One region of the Microbacterium sp. MEC084 genome, then DNA from elsewhere that is predicted to be linked to it. Evidence: predicted binding sites of a transcription regulator. Region 1 holds the regulator's gene; each other region holds the start of a gene.
The links. Region 1 encodes HspR, which represses chaperone genes until heat shock. Its sites were predicted from a motif close to AAGTTGAGTCNNNNNGACTCAACTT; they were not measured.
Positions count from the first base shown of each region.

Region 2: the regulator HspR is predicted to act here: its motif matches at 1,690-1,714, upstream of B5M43_RS11640 (Hsp20/alpha crystallin family protein).
Region 3: the regulator HspR is predicted to act here: its motif matches at 3,014-3,038, upstream of B5M43_RS14095 (Hsp20/alpha crystallin family protein).

Region 1 covers NZ_MYFP02000002.1:169,746-176,337, reverse strand. Annotated here, with positions in the region: gene dnaK (molecular chaperone DnaK) at 1-862, shown strand, start outside; gene B5M43_RS03450 (nucleotide exchange factor GrpE) at 862-1,515, shown strand; gene B5M43_RS03445 (DnaJ C-terminal domain-containing protein) at 1,527-2,510, shown strand; gene B5M43_RS03440 (heat shock protein transcriptional repressor HspR) at 2,601-3,053, shown strand; gene glgX (glycogen debranching protein GlgX) at 3,111-5,255, shown strand; gene glgP (alpha-glucan family phosphorylase) at 5,381-6,592, opposite strand, start outside.
Region 2 covers NZ_MYFP02000015.1:2,171-8,762, forward strand. Annotated here, with positions in the region: gene B5M43_RS11630 (EamA family transporter) at 1-31, shown strand, start outside; gene B5M43_RS11635 (methyltransferase) at 38-1,564, opposite strand; gene B5M43_RS11640 (Hsp20/alpha crystallin family protein) at 1,750-2,184, shown strand; gene galK (galactokinase) at 2,245-3,441, opposite strand; gene galT (galactose-1-phosphate uridylyltransferase) at 3,438-4,625, opposite strand; gene B5M43_RS11655 (LacI family DNA-binding transcriptional regulator) at 4,727-5,689, shown strand; gene B5M43_RS11660 (DUF6049 family protein) at 5,820-6,592, shown strand, end outside.
Region 3 covers NZ_MYFP02000029.1:2,910-9,501, forward strand. Annotated here, with positions in the region: gene B5M43_RS14075 (M48 family metalloprotease) at 1-899, opposite strand, end outside; gene trxA (thioredoxin) at 1,057-1,479, opposite strand; gene B5M43_RS14085 (glutaredoxin domain-containing protein) at 1,476-1,781, opposite strand; gene B5M43_RS14090 (redoxin domain-containing protein) at 1,781-2,404, opposite strand; gene B5M43_RS14095 (Hsp20/alpha crystallin family protein) at 2,502-2,999, opposite strand; partial or broken gene B5M43_RS14100 (IS256 family transposase) at 3,144-4,320, opposite strand; gene B5M43_RS14105 (helix-turn-helix domain-containing protein) at 4,717-5,067, shown strand; gene B5M43_RS14110 (hypothetical protein) at 5,220-5,777, opposite strand; partial or broken gene B5M43_RS14115 (IS3 family transposase) at 5,754-5,885, shown strand; gene B5M43_RS14120 (YbhB/YbcL family Raf kinase inhibitor-like protein) at 6,364-6,592, opposite strand, start outside.

The DNA.
Region 1 (6,592 bases):
CGGCAAGGAGCCCAACAAGGGCGTGAACCCGGACGAGGTCGTCGCCGTCGGCGCCGCCCTGCAGGCCGGCGTCCTCAAGGGCGAGCGCAAGGACGTGCTGCTGATCGACGTCACCCCCCTGAGCCTCGGCATCGAGACCAAGGGCGGCATCATGACCAAGCTCATCGAGCGCAACACGGCCATCCCGACCAAGCGCAGCGAGACGTTCACGACGGCCGACGACAACCAGCCGTCGGTGTCGATCCAGGTGTTCCAGGGCGAGCGCGAGTTCACGCGCGACAACAAGCCGCTGGGCACGTTCGACCTGAACGACATCGCGCCCGCCCCGCGCGGCGTGCCGCAGATCGAGGTCACGTTCGACATCGACGCGAACGGCATCGTGCACGTGTCCGCCAAGGACAAGGGCACCGGCAAGGAGCAGTCGATGACCATCACGGGCGGCTCCTCGCTGCCCAAGGAGGACATCGAGCGCATGGTGCGCGAGGCCGAGGAGCACGCGGCCGAGGACAAGAAGCGCCGCGAGGCCGCCGAGACCCGCAACCAGGCCGAGACCCTGTTGTACTCGATCGAGAAGCTGATCAAGGACAACGAGGACAAGCTCCCGGCCGACGTCAAGGAGTCGGTGCAGGCCGACGTCGACGAGCTCAAGAAGGCTCTCGCCGGCGACGACGACGAGGCCGTGAAGACCGCGTTCGACAAGCTGAACCAGAGCCAGACCAAGCTCGGCGAGGCGATCTACGCCCAGGCGCAGGCCGAGCAGGCAGCGCCCGCGGGCGACGCCCCCGCCGGTGAGCAGACCGCCGCCGACGAGGACGTCATCGACGCCGAGGTGGTCGAGGACGACGAGGACAAGAAGGCCTGATGAGCGACAAGGACCGCAAGCCCGTGAACGACGGCGACGAGGTCCGGCCCGCAGCCGAGGGGGCGGAGGTGCAGGACACCGCCGCCCCCGAGGCGCAGGAGGAGCAGGTCTCCGAGGAGACCGCGGATGCCGGTGCCGAGCCGACCGCCGAGGAGACGGCCGAGTTCGAGCTCACCGTCGACGACATCCTGAACGCCGACCAGCTGGAGGAGGCGGCCGAGCAGGTGAAGAGCGACTACGAGACGCAGCTGCTGCACGACCTGAAGCGCCTCCAGGCGGAGTACGCCAACTACCGGCGTCGCACCGAGGACCAGCGCCACGTCGAGGTCGCCCGCGCGAAGGGAGAGGCCGCCCGCGGCCTGCTGCCCGTGCTCGACGACCTCGCCCGCGCCGAGAAGCACGGCGACCTCGCGGAGGGCACGCCCTTCGCCGCGATCGCCGAGAAGGTGCGCGGCGTGGCCGAGCGCCTCGGCGTGATCGCGTTCGGCGAGGCCGGCGAGGCCTTCGACCCGCAGCACCACGAGGCGATCTTCCAGCAGCCGACGCCCGGCGCGACCGAGACCACCGTGCTCGAGGTCGTCGAGGTCGGCTACCGCCTGGGCGACGTCGAACTGCGTCCGGCGAAGGTCGTCGTCGCGGTGCCGGCAGAGTAAGCGAGGCGCCGATGGCCAGTCAGGACTGGTTCGAGAAGGACTTCTACAAGGTCCTGGGGGTGTCGAAGGACGTCAGCGCCGCCGAGCTGAAGAAGGTCTACCGCAAGCTCGCGCGGCAGTATCACCCGGACTCCAAGCCCGGCGACACCGCCGCCGAGGCGAAGTTCAAGGAGATCAGCGAGGCGTACTCGGTGCTGTCCGACCCGGCCCAGCGCGAGGAGTACGACCAGATCCGCGCCATGGGCTCGGGCGCGCGCTTCACGGCGGGCGGCGGCTCGGCCGGCGGCTTCGACGATGTGTTCAGCATGTTCACGCAGAACCGCGGGTCGGCCGCCGACTTCGACGACATCTTCGCGATGTTCAACCAGGGCGGCGGCGGCCGGTTCGGCACGGGCGGATTCGGCCAGCCCTCGGGAGGCTTCCGCGGCTACGGCGGGCCTCACAAGGGCGCCGACGTCCGCGCGCGCACCACGATCGACTTCATCACCGCGGCCAAGGGCGAGACGATCACGCTGCAGAGCGAGGACGGCAAGCCGTTCAAGATCAAGATCCCGGCCGGCGTCGCGGACGGGCAGAAGATCCGCCTGCGCGGCAAGGGGCGCCCGTCGCCCGACGGCGGCGAGAACGGCGACATCGTCGTCGAGGTCGCGGTGCGGCCGCATCCGGTGTTCAAGCGCGAGGGCCTCAACCTCCGCGTCGTGGTGCCGGTGACGTTTGCGGAGGCCGCCCTCGGGGCGACGATCGAGGTGCCGACGCTCGGCGGCGAGCCGGTCAAGCTGCGCGTCGCCCCCGGCACCCCGTCGGGGCGCGTGCTGCGCGTCAAGGGTCGGGGGATCACGACGCAGAAGGGCACCGGCGACCTGCTCGCCGAGGTCCAGGTCGTGGTGCCCTCGCACCTCGACGACGCCGCGCGCGAGGCGCTCGAGCGCTTCGTCGAGGTCGGCCCGCAGGGCAACCCGCGCGCCGAGATCATGGCCAAGGCACAGGGCTCATAGCCTGAGGAGGATGTCTCACTTCGTGCCGGAATCCGGCCCGGATTCCGGCACGAAGTGAGACACGGCGAGGACAGCGAGGAGGTGGGACGGATGAGCGACACGTACGACGTGGATGAGGACGCGCCCGTCTTCGCGATCGCCGTCGCCGCGGAGCTGGCGGGGATGCACCCCCAGACGCTGCGGCAGTACGACCGCATCGGGCTCGTCGTCCCCAGCCGCACGCGCGGAGGGTCGCGCCGGTACTCGGCGCGCAACATCCAGCAGCTGCGCGAGGTCGCCAAGCTGTCGGGCGAGGGGATGAGCCTCGCGGCGATCGCGCGCGTGCTGGACCTCGAGGACGAGGTGCGCGACCTGCGGCGCCGCGTCGCCGAGCTCGAGCACCGCCTGCGCGCCGAGATCGAGAGCCGCCCGGGCGCGCGCGTCTTCGCGGCCGGGGCGACCGGGTCGGTCGTGACGCTGCGGGCGGAGACGCGCGTGCGTCGCAGCGCCGAGCTCGTGCTGTGGCACCCGCCGCAGAACTGGCGCGCCGCGCGATCCGGATGACGGCATCTCGCGCGCCGGTGGAGAGAGCGGTTCCACTGAGCGGGCAGAATGGGCGGGATGAGCCCTCAGAGCTGGACGAGCTGGGGTCAGACCGCTAAGGTCTGGCCCGGTCGGAACTGGCCGCTCGGCGCGACGTGGACGCCCGAGTCCACGAACTTCGCGGTGTACTCGCCGAACGCGACCGGCGTGACGCTGTGCCTGTTCGACGACGACGGCTCCGAGCGGCAGTACGAGCTGACCGAGCACTCGCAGGGCATCTGGCACGGCGCCCTTCCCGACATCGCGCCCGGCCAGCGGTACGGCTACCGGGTGGACGGCCCGTGGGATCCCGACAACGGCTTCCGGTTCAACCCCCACAAGCTCCTGCTCGACCCGTACGGGCTCGCGACGAGCGGCACGATCATCGCCGAGCAGCCCATCTACGGAGCGCGCGAGGACGACCCGGCCGTGCGCGACGACACGGACTCCGCCGGCTACACCGGGCGCAGCGTGGTCGTGGATCCGTCGTTCGACTGGGAGGGCGACACGCCGATGAAGCGCCGCTGGCGCGACACGGTCATCTACGAGCTCCACGTCAAGGGCTTCACCAAGCTGCACGACCGGATCCCGGAGCACCTGCGCGGCACGTACGCGGGCCTCGCCGAGCCCGCCGTGGTCGAGTACCTGCGCGACCTCGGCGTCACGGCGGTCGAGCTGCTGCCGGTGCAGCAGTTCTTCTCGGAGCCGGCCCTGCTCGAGCGCGGGGTCGTGAACTACTGGGGCTACAACACCCTGTGCTACTTCGCCCCCGATGCGTCGTACAGCTCATCCGGCGACCGTGGGCAGCAGGTCGCCGAGTTCAAGCACATGGTCAAGTCGCTGCACCGGGCGGGTATCGAGGTCATCCTCGACGTGGTCTACAACCACACGGCGGAGGCCGGCCCCAACGGCCCGACACTGTCGTTCCGCGGCTTCGACGACCGCGGCTTCTACAAGCGCGTGATCGCCGAGGACGGCGGCTTCGACGACCGGTACTGGGACGTCACGGGCTGCGGCAACACGGTGAACACCTGGAACCCGCTCGCGCTGCGCCTCATCCTGGACTCCCTGCGGTACTGGGTGACCGAGATGCACGTCGACGGGTTCCGATTCGACCTGATGTCGGCGCTCACCCGCACCGGCTACGACGTCGACTTCCAGAACGCGCTGCTCATCGCGATCGATCAGGATCCGATCCTGCGTCACGTCAAGCTGATCGCCGAGCCGTGGGACACGTCGATGGACGGCTACCTGGTCGGCAAGATGCCGCCGCCGTGGGTCGAGTGGAACGACAAGTACCGCGACACGATCCGGGACTACTGGCGCGGGCACGCGCCCATCCGCGACGTCGCGACCCGGCTCGCGGGTTCCAGCGACCTGTACGCGGACGACGGCCGCTCGGCCTACAACTCGGTGAACTTCATCACGGCGCACGACGGCTTCACGGTGCGCGATCTGGTCTCGTACGACCACAAGCACAACGAGGCCAACGGCGAGGACAACCGCGACGGCACCGACAACAACCGGTCGTGGAACCACGGCGTCGAGGGCGAGACGGACGATCCGGACATCCTCGCCCTGCGTCGCCGCCAGGCCGCGAACCTCATGGTGACGCTGTGCCTGTCCAACGGCGTGCCCATGCTCACGGCGGGCGACGAGCGCGGCCGCACACAGGGCGGCAACAACAACGCCTACTGCCAGGACAACGAGATCTCGTGGCTCGACTGGCGGCCGGATGACGCCTGGCTCGACGTGTATGAGATCACGAAGGCCGCGCTCAAGCTGCGGCGCGAACACCCCGCCCTGAGGCAGCGCCACTGGTTCGAGGGGCGGCCCATCATCAAGGACGGCCCGAACGACCTGGCCTGGATGCACCCGGACGGGCGCGCGATGCGCAGTGCCGACTGGCACGACCACCACCTGCGCACGATCGGGATGTTCCTGTCGGGCAAGCCGCTGCGCGAGCCGGGACCCCGCGGCGAGCAGCAGATGGACGCGTCGTTCCTGCTGTGGTTCAACGCGGCGGATCACGCGGTCGACATCACGCTCGCGATGCAGGAGTGGGAGCCCGCGGGGCGCGTGGCGCTGTCGACCGACCCGGAGATCGCGGTCGGGGCGGTGTACCCCGCCGGCGGCACGTTCCGCATCGGGGCACGCTCGGTCGTCGTGCTCGAGTCGGCCTGAGCCGAGGGGCGCTTCAGGCGTTTCGTCTCCGCTCGCTGGCGCTCGCTCCGCTCAACGACCGGGGGACATCCGGTCGTTGAGCGGAGCGAAGCGGAGACGAAACGCGCCGAGCCCCCTCGCGCGCCCTAGGCCAGGGCGGCGAGCCCGAGCTCGGCCGTGGACGCCAGGCGCTCGTGGCGGGGGACGACGCGCACCGTGTAGCCGAAGGGGCCCGCGCGGTCCAGGCGCACGGCTCCGGCGAACGCCGTGCGTCCTCCGGAGAACGAGTCGCGCGGGCTCAGCGGGGCCGCTTGCACCGATGAGAGCTGGTCGTCGCCCTCGGCGCGGCCGTAGACCAGCTGCACCTCGACGTCGTCGGGGGTGAGGCCGCCCAGGGCGACGTGCGCGCTGACGGACAGCTCCGCGCCGACCTCGGCGAGCTCGTCCACGCCGCTCGACTCGACGTGCTCGATGCGCACGCCGCTCCACGCCTCGCGCACGCGGCGCTTCCACGTCGCGAGCTCGACCGCGCCGGAGTAGTCGCCGTCGAGCGCGCGCGCCGCCGTGGCGGCGGGGGCGTAGAGCTGCCCCACGTAGTCGCGCACCATGCGGGTGGCGAGAACCTTCGGCCCGAGCGACTCGAGCGTGTGCCGCATCATCTCCATCCACCGGACGGGCACGCCCTCGCCGCTGCGGTCGTAGAACCGCGGCGCGATCTCGCGCTCGAGCAGGTCGTACAGGGCGGCGGCCTCGAGGTCGTCGCGCTTGTCGGGGTCGTCGACGCCGTCGGCCGAGGGGATGGCCCAGCCGTTCTCGCCGTCGAACCACTCGTCCCACCAGCCGTCGAGGATCGACAGGTTCAGGCCGCCGTTGAGCGCGGCCTTCATACCGCTCGTGCCGCACGCCTCGTAGGGGCGCAGCGGGTTGTTCAGCCACACGTCGCAGCCGGGGTAGAGCTGCTGCGCCATGGCGATGTCGTAGTTCGGCAGGAACACGATGCGGTGCCGCACCTCGGGGTCGTCCGCGAACCGCACCAGCTCCTGGATGAGCTTCTTGCCGCCGTCATCGGCGGGATGGGCCTTGCCGGCGATCACGAGCTGGATGGGGCGGTCGGGATCCAGCAGCAGGCTCTTCAGGCGGTGCGGGTCGCGCAGCATCAGGGTGAGCCGCTTGTACGACGGCACGCGGCGGGCGAAGCCGATCGTCAGCACGTCGGGCGAGAGCACGTCGTCGATCCAGCCGAGCTCCGCCTCGACCGCGCCGCGGCGCCGCCACCCGTCGCGCAGGCGCGCGCGGGCGTCCTGCACGAGCCGCTCGCGCAGCTGGCGCTTGATCCCCCAGACGCGCGCGAACGGCAC
Region 2 (6,592 bases), on a different contig from region 1:
GGTCGCCGTCGCGCTTGTCGCCGCCGGCTGATCCGCCTCAGGACAGCCGCAGGAACCCGTCCACGATCAGCTCCCGCACGCGCGGCAGCAGCTCGGCCCGCAGCGCCGCGCCGTCGACCTCGAGCAGGTCCGCGATCGCCGCGATCAGCGGGCCCACCGGCAGGTCGCCGTCGCACGCGCCCACCAGGGCGGCGAGCCCCGGGTCGGCCTGCAGCGCACGGCCGAACCCGCCGCCCTGCCGCAGCTCGATCACCTGCGGATCCGCGACGCCCGGCAGGTGATGCCGCGCCTCCGTGACGTCCGGGGCGGTGCGGAGCGTGGCCTCGGCGAGCGCGTCGTCGTCCATCGCGACGAGCCGGTCGTGCGCGGCGAGGGCCTCCGCGAGGTGGATGCCGAGGCCGCCCTCCGACGGGATCGGCTGGGGCACGCGCTCGTATCGCGCGAGGGTCGGCTCATCCGCCGCCCGTCGCAGCAGCACGTACCCGAAGCCGATCGCGCTCACGCCGCGCTCGGCGAAGTCGTCCAGCCAGGCGCCCAGCAGCGCGTCGTGCCGCGCGGAGCCCGGCACCGTCCCGCCGTCGCGGATCCACATCTCCGCGTACTGGATGGGATCGAGCTGCTCGCGCTCGACGACCCAGGCGTCCAGCGGGACATCCGACGACTCGATCCACGCGCGCACGCGGTCGAGCCCGTCGACGCCGCCGCGGGTCTCCCAGTTGCCCAGCAGCTGGGCGACGCCGCCGGGCTCGAGGACGGCGCCGACGCCGGCGATCACCTTCTCGACCAGCGCATCCCCGACCATCCCGCCGTCGCGGTACTCGTAGTCCGGCACGCCCAGGGCGCGCGGCGTGATCACGAACGGCGGATTGGAGACGACCCGGTCGAACGTCTCGCCCGCGACCGGATCGATGAGGCTGCCGTGCCGGGTCTCCACCCGACCGCCCTCGGCGTTGAGCAGCGCGTTCAGGCGCGCGAACGCGAGCGCGCGCTCGGAGAGGTCCGTCGCGACCGCGGAGTCGGCGTACCGCAGGGCGCGCAGCGCCTGCACGCCGCACCCGGTGCCGAGGTCGAGCACGCGCCGCGCGGGCGTCGGCAGCTGCAGGCCGGCCAGCGTGAGCGAGGCCCCGCCGACGCCGAGCACGTGGTCCTCGGCGAGCGCCCCGCCGCCGATCGCGAGCTCGTCCAGGTCGCTCGCGAACCACCACTCGCCCGCTCCCTCGCTGTCGAGGTACGACTGGGGCCGGACGATCGCGCGCGGCTCGACCGCATCGCCCGCGACCTCGGCCAGGCCGAGCGACTGGAGGCCGCGGGCGCCGAGGCGCGGCAGCGCCGCATCCACCGCCGGCAAGGGCTGCGCGATGCCGAGCACCAGCAGCCGTCCGAGCGTCGCGAGCGCATCCGACCTGCCGCCGAGCGCGCGCAGCGCCGGGACCCTCAGGCCGCGCCCGATCGCGTCGTCGGCCTCGACGCCCCACGCGGCGCGCAGCGCCTCCGAGCGGAAGCGCGCGGCCGCCAGGTCGCTGGCGAGCGCGGAGCACAGGGCGGCATCGGGGTTCGGGGTCACGGTCCCATTCAACCCCGTGCCGTGTCTCAGTTCCGCGCGGAATCGCCCCCGGATTCCGCGCCGAACTGAGACATGGAAGGGGCAGAAAACGGATCTTGCACTCTCACCCCGAGAGTGCTAAAACGGAATTGAGTCCTCATGACTCAGGTCTGAATCGCCACGAGCAGACAGGAGGAGGAATCACGATGGCGATGTTCTTCGACCCGTTCCGTGAGTTCGACCGCGTGGCCGAGCAGCTGTTCGACCGGCAGGGTCCGCGGCTGATGCCGATGGACCTGTACCGCGACGGCGACCACTACGTCCTGAGCGCCGACCTGCCGGGCATCGACCCGGGCAGCGTCGACATCGACGTGGACGGCCAGCTGCTCACCATCCGCGCCGAGCGAACCGCCCGCAGCGCCGAGGGCGTGAAGTGGATCACCCGCGAGCGCGCCACGGGCTCGTACCTGCGCCAGCTCAACCTGGGGCAGGGCATCGACACGGCCGGAATCTCGGCGACCTACGACAACGGCGTGCTGAGCGTGCTCATCCCGATCAGCGAGAAGGCCAAGCCGCGCAAGATCGAGGTCCAGCGCTCCATGACCGCGTCGCAGGACGTCACGCCCGAGCTGACGGCGTAGCCCGCGCAGACGAGGAGGGACCCGGCCGGCGGCCGGGTCCCTCCTCGCGTGCCGGGGGCGTCAGACGTCGCGGCGTGCACCCTCCGAGGGCACGACCGTGAAGGCATGGGGAGCGGCGAAGCCGCGGTCCGCGAACGCGGCTGCCGCGGCCTCGGCCACGGCGTCGACGCGCGCCTCGTCCACGAGCGCGATCGCCGCTCCGCCGAAGCCGCCGCCCGTCATGCGGGCGCCGACCGCGCCCTCGGCGAGCGCGGTCTCCACGGCCGTGTCGAGCTCGGGCACCGAGATCTGGAAGTCGTCCCGCATCGAGACGTGCGAGGCGACCAGCAGGTCGCCGATGGCGCGCGGCCCCTGAGCGCGCAGAGTCTCGACCGTGTCGAGCACGCGCTGGTTCTCGGTGACGATGTGCCGGATGCGGCGGAACGTCACGTCGTCGAGGAGCTCGCGCGCGCGATCCAGGTCCGCGACGGTGACGTCGCGCAGCGCGGGCACGCCCATGGCGGCCGCGCCCCGCTCGCACGCCTCGCGGCGCTCGCGGTAGCCGCCGGTCGAGTGCGAGTGCTTGACACGCGTGTCGATCACGAGGAGCGAGAGCCCCTCGCGCGCGAAGCCGAGGTCGACCGACTGGGTCTCGAGGCTGCGGCAGTCGAGGAACGTCGCGGCGTCCGCGCGGCCCATGATCGACGAGACCTGGTCCATGATCCCGGTGGGGGCGCCGACCGCCTCGTTCTCGGCGCGGCGCCCGACGCGCGCCATGTCGAGGGGCGCGAGGCCGAGGCCCCACAGCTCGTCGAGCGCCGAGGCCACGGCGCCCTCGATCGCCGCCGACGACGACAGTCCGGCGCCGATCGGGACATCCGACGCGATCGCGATGTCGACGCCCGGCACGTCCGCCGCGGCGCGCCCGGATGCGGCGAGCGCGGCCCAGGCCACGCCCAGCGCGTACGCGGCCCACTCGGGCACGACGCCGCCCGTCACCGCGTGACCGGCGGGGCCGTCGAACGTCGCGGCGAGCTCGGCGACGGGCAGCTCGACCGGCTGCTCGGCGAACGTCGACACCACGCGGACCACGCCGTCGCCGCGCGTGGCCGCGGCGGCGTAGGTGCGGTGCTGGATCGCGAAGGGCAGCACGAAGCCCTCGTTGTAGTCGGTGTGCTCGCCGATCAGGTTCGCGCGGCCGGCCGACGACCACACGCCGGCGGCGGGGGATCCGGCGACCCGGGCGAAGAGCTCCTGAGCCTGGACGAGGGCGGTCACGCGCCGACCCCCGCGGCCTGGTCGGCCTCGGCGATCGCGATGCGCAGGCGCTCCGCGGACTGCTCGGGCGGCACGTCGCCGATCCACGCGCCCATCGCGGCCTCCGAGCCCGCGAGGAACTTGAGCTTGTCGGCCGCGCGACGCGGCGACGTGAGCTGCAGGTGCAGGCGGGCGCTGTCGCGGCCGACCTCGACCGGTGCCTGGTGCCACGCCGCGATGTACGGGGTCGGCGTCGTGTACAGGGCGTCGACACCGCGCAGCAGGCGCAGGTAGAGCGGCGCGAGCTCGTCGCGCTCCTCGGCCGTGAGCTCGGCGAAGTCGGCCGCGTGGCGGCGCGGCGCGAGGTGCACCTCGACGGGCCAGCGCGCGGCGAACGGCACGTAGCCGATCCAGTGCTCGCCCTCGAGGACGACGCGGGGTCCCGCCGACTCGAACTCGATGATGCGGTCGAACAGGTCCGCGCCCTCGCGCTCGATCGACGCCAGCAGCAGCTGCGTGCGCGGCGTGACGTAGGGGTAGGCGTAGATCTGGCCGTGCGGGTGCTGCAGCGTGACGCCGATCTCTTCGCCGCGGTTCTCGAACACGAACACCTGTCGCACGCCGGGCAGCGCCGACAGCGCGGCCGTGCGGTCGGCCCAGGCCTCGATCACGGTGCGCGCGCGCGTGACCGACTGCGTGCCGAACGAGCCGGTGCGCTCCGGGCTGAAGCACACGACCTCGCAGCGGCCGACCGAGGTGCGCGAACGGCCGAGGCCGGGGGCGTTCAGGTCGTCCAGGCCGCGCGGAGCGTCCTCCGCCGCGGGAGCGTCGCCGAACGCCTCGTCCAGCGCGGGGCCGAAGGAGGGCGAGCGGTTCTCGAACACCGCGACGTCGTACGACGACGGCAGTTCCGACGGGTTCGTCGGCGTCTGGGGCGCCAGCGGGTCCAGGTCGGCCGGGGGCAGGTGCGCGCGGTTCTGGCGCGCGGCCGCCACCGAGATCCAGTCGCCGGTCAGCACGTCCCGGCGCATGGTCGCCGTCGCGGGGCGCGGGTCGAGCTCGCGCTCGTCGACGCGGCGCTCGGGCGGCAGGGTCGTGCCGGGGTCGTCGTAGTAGATCAGCTCGCGGCCGTCGGCGAGGCGGGCCGGGCGGCGCACGACGCCGGCGCCCAGCTCCGTCGCGGGCAGGTCGGGGGTGTGCGTCATGGGGATCCTTCGGGAGATGCGGCGCATGTTGACGTCAACATGCATGATAGAGGCAGAACGCCGAGAGGCGGTACACGAGGTTTCGATCGAAGGAGAGCAGGATGGCGCGCAGCGTGTCGGCCGCCGACGTCGCGCGGCTCGCGGGCGTCTCGGGGCAGACGGTGTCCCGCGTGGCCAACGGCGCCGCCAACGTGGACCCCACCACCCGCGCGCGGGTCGAGGCCGCCATGGCCGAGCTCGGCTACCGCCCCAACCGGGCCGCCCGCGCGCTGCGCACCGGCCGCACGCGCACGATCGGCGTCCTCGTCCGCACCCTCGCCACGGTCGGCAACGCCCGCGTGCTCGAGGCCGTGGTCGCGGCCGGGGCCGCGCGCGACCACGCCGTGCTGGTCCTGACCCTCGCGGACGACACACCCGGATCGGCGCAGGCGGCGTTCGCCGCGCTGTCGGATCACCGCGTCGACGGCGCGATCGCGCTCAACGAGGCGACGCCGACCGTGCGGGCCGCCGGTGCCGCCGCCTTCCCGCTGGTCGCCGTCGACTCGGCCCCGGCGCCCAGCCTGATCGCGATCGAGTCGGACCACGCCGGGGGAGCGGCCGCCGCCGTCGCCCGCCTCCGGGATGCGGGTCACGCCACGGTGCACCACCTCGCGGGCCCCGCGGGCTCGTATGCCGCGGACGAGCGAGAACGCGGCTGGCGCGAGGCGCTCGGCGCCCCGGCACCCGAGCCGCTCCGCGGCGACTGGTCGGCGCGCTCCGGCTACGAGCGCGGTGTCGCGCTGGCCGCCGACCCCGAGGTCACCGCCGTGTTCGCCGGGAACGACCAGATGGCGCTGGGCCTGCTGCGGGCGCTGCGCGAGGCCGGCCGCCCGGATGTCGCGGTGATCGGCTTCGACGACGTGGTCGACGCGGCCGACTACCAGCCGCCGCTCACCACGGTCGCGCAGGACTTCGACGCACTCGGCGACGCCGCCGTCGCCCTGCTGATCGACCGGCTCGAGGGCCGTCCCGTGCCCGAGCGCACCGTCATCCCGACCCGCCTGGTGGCGCGCGCGAGCGGCTGAGGCCCGACCGCCTCGCCGAGTCGCGGCGCATCCGGGATGCACACAGGCGCCTCCGTAGAATCGAGAGGATCCGCGACCCGGTCCGGCGGCGAGACCCGCCGGCGACATCCGGGATGCGATCCACACGCATATGACGACGGACCTCCCCCGGCGCCAGGCCGCACCCCGCAGACGGCCGCTCGCCCCTCTCCCCGCGGCGGCGTTCGCCGTGCTCCTCGGGCTGGCCTGCGCGGCGCCCGCCCACGCGGCGGTCGAGCCGGACGAGCCGACGGCCGATCTCACGCTCGCGCCCGCCGCGCAGGGATTCCTGCGGCCCGGGGCCTCGCTGACCACGACGCTCACGGTCGAGAACGCCTCGACGGAGCCGATCGAGGGCGCCACCGCGACCCTCTCGATCGGCCGCACGCCCCTCGCGGACCGCACGCAGCTGCGCGCGTGGCTCGACGGGACGACCCAGGGCGTCACGCTGACGCCCGCGGGCACGGCGCCGGCCGAGGACCTCGCCCCCGGGGCGCAGGACACGGTCGGGATCGCCGTTCCCGCCGACCACGAGGCGCTCGAGGGGCTGCGGCCCGGCGTGTACCCGATCCGGGCCCAGCTCGGCGACGCGACGGCCGAGAGCGTGGTCGTGATCGAGGAAGAGACCGAGCCGGTCGGCCTGGTCGTCCCCATCACGGCCGCGCCGCAGTCGTCGGGTCTGCTCGGGGCCGAGCAGCTCGCGGAGCTCACCGCGCCCGAGGGCGCGCTCACCGCCCAGCTCGACGCGGTCGCGGGCACCGAGGCGATCCTCGCGATCGATCCCGCGATCCCGGCGGCGATCCGGGCGCTGCGGGACACGGCACCCGAGAGCGCCGTGGAGTGGCTCGACCGCCTCATGGTCATGCCGAACGACCGCTTCGCGCT
Region 3 (6,592 bases), on a different contig from region 1:
AGGTGGGAGATCCGCGCCGGCGACGCCGCCGCCGTCCGGCGGCTGTGATGTCCGGCGAGTTCGCGGAGCCGCCGGACCCGGTCGCTGGTGGGCGGGTGGGTGCGGAACAGCGCAGCCACGCCGCCACCGGCCAGCGGGTTGGCGATCATGAGGTGGGCCTGAGCGGCGGATGAGCCATTCGGCGCCATGGGCATCGCCTGGGTGCCGTGTTCGATCTTCTCCAGGGCGCTGGCCAGGGCGAGCGGGTCGCCCGACAGGTGGGCGCCGTCGGCGTCGGCCTGGTACTCGCGGCTGCGACTGATCGCGAGCTGGATCAGCCCCGCGGCGATAGGCGCCAGCAGCAGCATCAGCAGCGCGGCCAGCGGGTTTGGCGCGTCCTCCTCGTCGGAGCCGAAGGGCAGCAGCAGGGCGAGGTTGGCCAGCGAGGTGAGGATGCCGGCCAACGCGGCGGCGACACTGGAGATCAGGATGTCCCGGTTGCCGACGTGGGACAGCTCATGGGCCAGCACCGCACGCAGCTCCCGCGGGCTCAGAATCCGCAGAATACCCTCGGTGACGCACACTGCGGCGTTCTCGGGGTTGCGGCCGGTGGCGAACGCATTTGGCTGCGGCATCCGACTCACGTACAGCCGGGGCATCGGCTGCCCTGCGGCAGCTGCCAATTCGCGCACCATCGCGTACAGCTGCGGCGCTTCGCGCTCAGTGATCGGCTCGGCGGCCATGGCGGCCAGCGCGATCCGGTCCGAGGCGAAGTAGGCCACACCGTTCATCACCAGGGACAGCACCGTCGCCACGAGGAGGCCAGTGCTGCCACCGAGCCCGTAACCGACTGCCAGGATCAGGCCGGTCAGCAGACCGAGCAGCACGGCTGTCTTCAGTCCGTTGTAGTAGCGGCGCATCGCTGAATTACCTCCCTGTTCCCCTCTTCCTCATGTCCGTCGATGTGTTCGAGTGGGCGGCGCGCCCCACGCTCACCACTGACAACACGTACGGATCAGCCCACATTCCCGAACGTTGAGCCGATGTGACTCAACTTCGGACGGCGCTGCATCAGCCTCAGGTGGTGAGTGTGCGTTCGACCCAGGCGCGCAGTTGCGGGGCGGGGACAGCGCCAATCATCCGGTCTATTTCTTTCCCGTCGCGGTAGAGCAGGAGGGTGGGGATCGAGGACACTCCGTGGCGCTGGGAGACGCGCGGGGACGTGTCCGCGTTGACCTTGGCGACTTTGAGGCGTCCGGCGAACTCGCGGGAGAGCCCGTCGACGACCGGGGCGATCTGCCGGCAGGGTCCACACCAGGGTGCCCACACGTCCACGAGCACCGGCAGAGTCGCCTCGGCGACGACCGTGTCGAAGGAGTTGTCGTCGGCTTCCACGAGCCAGGGCAGGTCGGCATGGCATTTCGCACAGCGCACCTTGCCCGCACGTGCCTGGGGCACGCGGTTCTTCGCCGCGCACCCCGGGCAGGTCACCACGTTCACAGCCGTACTCCGTGCCGGGCGAGCACGGCCTGCACCTGACGGAGGCTGGGCTCCATGAGCCACTCCCCGTCGATGTGCACGACCGGCGTGCGGAGCCGCCCGCCGGTCAGCGCTTCCAGACGGGAGTACACGGAGGGGTGCTCGTCGAGGTCGACGTAGTCGTAGCCGATACCCGCCCGATCCAGTGCCCGCCGGATGAGCTGAGTGATCCCGCACCATCGGTGGCCGTAGATCGCCACCGGCACCGTGCGCATCCGCGGCGCGACCATCGTGCGGGCGGGGGTGATGTCCCAGATGGTCATCACTGCACCTCCTTGTCGTCGTGCTGCCGGTCCGCGACGAGGTCGAGAGCGGCCACGAGCTCGTCGAAGTCGGGCAGCTCCTTCAGCCGCTCGGACACGTGAGCCCAGCGGATGACCCCGTCAGCGTCGATCAAGTAGACGGCGCGTTCGCTGTGCCCGTCGGCATCGCGCCACACGTTGTACGCGCGGGCCGTCTCGCCCCGCGGCTGGAAGTCGCTCAGCAGCGGGTAGCGGATGCCGCGCACCGCCGCCCACGCGCCGTGGCTGTAGATCGAGTCCACCGAGATGCCGAGCAGCTGGATGCCGCGCGACGCGAATTCGTCATACTCCTGCTCATACAGCTCCAGCTGCACGCTGCACCCGGGGCTCCAGTCCAGCGGGTAGAACACCACCGCCACGGGCGAGCCGCGCAGTTCCGAGAGCCGCACGATGGTGCCGTCCGCGGCCGGGAGCGCGAAATCCGGTGCCGGTGTCCCCGGCTCCAGGCCCGTGGTCACCCGCGGCCCGTCCATCGGGGGTGCGCTGCGGTAGAGATCTCGAACGGTGGCCAGGTCGTCCGCGTCCTCCGAGACGAGCGCGGATTCGATGGCCGTTGTCGAATCCAGCAGCTCGAAGGCATCCATCACGCCACCCCCACTCGCCGGGAGCGGACAACGCGAACGTTGACATTCCCGCGCATCCGGCGCCCGGGGCCCCTCCGGGCCCCAGGCAGCCACCGGGTCAGGAAGCGACCGAATGCGCGGGTACGGCTTTTGGGCCCGCGACATCCTCCGCCGCGCCGGCCGACTCGATCGCCTGCTGAGCGGGAGCGGACGAGCCCACGGCGACCGCGACCTTGCGCGGGAGCGCGTCAGCCCTTACCGGCAGCGTGATCTTCAGGACTCCGTCCCGGTAGTCGGCCGCGATCGCGTCCAGATCCACCTCGTCGCCCAGCGCAAGCTGTCGCACCACACGCGCGGAACTGCGCTCGCGGACCAGCCAGCGCTCACCGTGATCCTCACGGGAGGTGTCGCGATCCGCGCGGATGGTCAGCAGCCCCGGCTCGGCCGACACATCGATCGACGACGGATCGAACCCCGGAAGATCTGCCTCCACCACATAGCGGTCGTCCTCGCGGTAAAGATTCACCGGCGCCGAACTCAGCGCAGACTCCGGGAGCCCGGAGAAGAACGCCGAGCTGATCCGGTCCAGCTCCTTGAACGTATCGAACAGCATCATCACTCTCCTCTCACGCAGTGAGTCACCCCGAATCAAGTTCACTTGCGGTGAACATCCGAGCATGCCGTTTTATTCCCACCTTCAGAGAAAGTTTTCGGAGCCTGCCGGACTGTCCGATCAACGGTGTGTGAGGCCCGACGGTTTTCAGTGATTGCTTCTGTCGAACCGTCCCGCGAAGGTAATCGCGAACGCGTTGAGCACGGGCTTCCACCTGATCGCCCAGCGTGCCCTGCCGCCGCCGGTGGGGTCAAGTGACCGGGTCACGAGGTAGAGGCATTTCAGCGCCGCGGCCTCGTTTCACCTTCCGGATCTCGACGTCGTACTCGAGGAATGGCACGAACTCGGCCCACGCGTTCTCCCACAGCTGCACGATCGCCGGATACCTGCCGCCCCACTCGGCCGCGAACTCGGCGAACCGGTCCCTCGCCGCAGTCACGCTGGGTGCCGTGTAAACGGGCCGGAGGGCTTTCACGATCGCGTTGCGGTGTTGCCGGCCGGCGTAGCGGAAGCTGTTGCGGATCAGGTGCACGATGCACTGCTGCACGACGGTCCGCTCCCACGTGGTGTTGATCGCTTCGGGGAGGCCCTTCAGCCCGTCGCAGACGGCGATGAACACGTCCTCGACGCCTCGGTTCTTCAGCTCTGTGAACACCTGCAGCCAGAACCTGGCTCCCTCTGCGCCGTCGCCGGCCCAGATCCCGAGGATGTCGCGTTCCCCGTGCACGGTGACGCCCATGACGACGTAGAACGGGGTGTTGCGGACCTGCCCGTCGCGGACCTTGACGACGATCGCGTCGACGAAGATCACCGGGTAGATCGGATCCAGCGGTCGTCACGACCATTCCGCGAGCTCACCGGCGACCTTCTCGGTGATCCGGCTGATCCTGCCCTTGGACACTTTCGCGTCGTCGACCTCGTCGAAGTGAGCGGCGATCTCACCGGTCGTGAGCCCGCGCGCGCTGAGCGATAGGACGATCTGATCGATCCCGCCCAGGCGACGCTTCCGCTTCGGGACGATCACCGGCTCGAACGATCCGTCTCGGTCGCGCGGGACCTCGATCTCGACCGGACCGATCTCGGTGAGCACCGTCTTCGTCCGGGTGTCGTTGCGCATGTTCGTGCCGGCAGGTGTTCCGCCATGCGGGTGGCCGAGGTGCTCGGTCAGCTCCGCGTTCAAAGCCGTCTCGAGGACGTTCTTCGTGAGCTGGTTCAGCAGCGCTCCAGGGCCGACCAGGCTCATGCCCTGCTCCTTCGCTTGCGCGAGCAGCCGCTCGGCGAGGTCTTTCTGATCGATGATCTCTCCCGTCACGGGATCGATCATCGCGTCTTCCAACAACTCGGTCGTGTCAGCCACGGCCGTCTCCTTTCGGATCAGGCCGGACCCCACACACCGTTATTCAGACAGTCCCCGATGCGCCAAGGCCAGCAGACCGGGCCGGCGCGAGGCCTCGAGGTCACTGTGACGGGTAGCCGGGAGCCACGACGGCGGCTCTGGTCCCCTTTTGGTCGCCTTATCCACAGGCAACGACCTCCAGAGAGCCAGATACGGTCTCCGACGTCCGTGAGCAGGCACCGATGCGGCGGCGAGGGGACCAGAGGGGACCAACAAGAATCCGTCGGAAGACATGACAAAGCCCTGATGAAAATGGCTTCTCATGAGGGCTTTTTGGTCGGGGTGCTACGAAACTACTGCCAACAAGGGCGGAGAACTGCGGAATTGGCCGATCTCCTGGCCACGGCACGCGAGTCGACACGAGAGATCAACGACCGCCCGCTCCCCCAGCAGAACACGCTGCATCGCTCTGTCGTCAAGCTCCTCATCGAGGACTACGAGGCTGGCGCCTCAACGTACGAGCTTGCCGAGCGCTACAACGTGCGCCGCAACACCGTACGAGACACCCTCCGCCGCGCTGGATTCGACCTCACCATCAAGGCGAAGCGTGCAGCCCTCAGCGAGGAGCAGAAGGCTGAGGCTCGGCGCTTGTTCGACAGCGGGACGACCCGTCGCGAGCTGATGGAGATGTACGGAGTGAGCGAGTCGACGATCAGGCGAGTGTTGCGCCGGTGATGAACAGCACCTACTCCTCGTCGGAAGGCTCAGCAGTCGCGAAGCCCCCCTTCCCCATGATGCGGTGCGCCATCGCGAGTGCATGCGCTCCAGGAGCGGAACGCTCTTGTCGCGATAGGCGTCGTCGTTGGGGAGTAGCCGGGCGGCTCAGATCAGTTGAAACGGAACGTGCGGTACGAGCTCTGTACGTTGAAGCGGCGGCCTTCCTTCCGTCGCTGCAGGAACCCCGCGACGGTGTCAACGTCGTCCGGCCGCATGCCGAGTGCCCGGCACTTGGCGCGCACCTGTTCGACGGTGATTGGCACCCAGCGATCCGGCCTGTTCATCATGTCTGCTTTGAGTTTGTCTTCTTCATTCCACTTCAAACCCGACGAGTAGCCAGCCGCCATCGCCGCGATGTGCTCGAGAATCCCATCCACCCCGTTCGGCAACGGTTCCTGCCGATCTGCTGGCTCCTCGGCAGGCTGAGGCTCGACGGTACGCCCATGAAACAGTTGGACAGGGTTGGCGTCTTCGATCCACTCCGCCGTCTCGTCCTCATTCCACTCGATGACCGCAAGCGCGTCAGCGTCAACGCCCCACAGGCCATTCAGGTGCTTCCGGTGGGCTGACCCCGTTTCGTAGGTCCGGTGGTTCTGAGAGTCGTCCTGGCGCCCGGAGTCGCGGGCAGGGAGACTGGTCAGATCATGTCGAACAGCAGGAAGCGTCACACCCCGGAGCAGGTCGTCCGTAAGCTCGGGCAGGCCGACAGGATGCTCGCCGACGGGCAGGATGTCGCCGCGGTGTGTCGGGAGCTCGGCGTGTCCGAGCAGACGTACCGGGATGTGCCCAACTTCCGCGAGATCACGCGGTTCCCGGCTCCGAGGGCCTACGGCGTCAAACCCCCGATCAGGGTTCAAATCCCACCGTCACCGCCATCCGAAACCCCCGCAGAACCCTTGGAAACACTGGGATCGCGGGGGTTTCGTCATGTCCGGCGGTAACGCGACGCTAAGAGTCTGGAGTGCTTCACTAGCGAGGACGTCGCGCGTTGTGAAGCTAAAGAGAGCGCTGTAGTGATGCTCGGTGCCCGAACCTGAAGGCATCCGCCGCTCGCATAACGGGGATGCCGAACCGCGAGCAGCTAGCTTGAGATGCACTGAGCGACTTACCGTCAAACCTCGAAGTTGGCCCCGCGCGAGTACGGAGAGGGTCAGGTCGAACTCGCCGTTGGAGGTGCGCTTGATGCTGACAAACTGGCCGACGGACGTGCCTCGGGAGGTAGCCCAGAGACCGCCTCCCGAGGTAGTACGGCGGTCAGCCCTCGTTTGAGAACACGCCCACGAGGCGGTTCTGCTCGATCACGTTCTCGCCGTACGTGGCAAGAAATTCCTCCCGGTTGGGGGTGCCCTCCACGACCGTGTCCAGGGCATAGGCCCAGAAGTAGTAGTGATGGAGCCCGTGCCGGGCGGGTGGCTGCGGCCCCGCCCACCGCGTGAGCCCGGCACCGTTGGGGCCGGGCCGGTAGACGGCGTCCGCGTCCGGT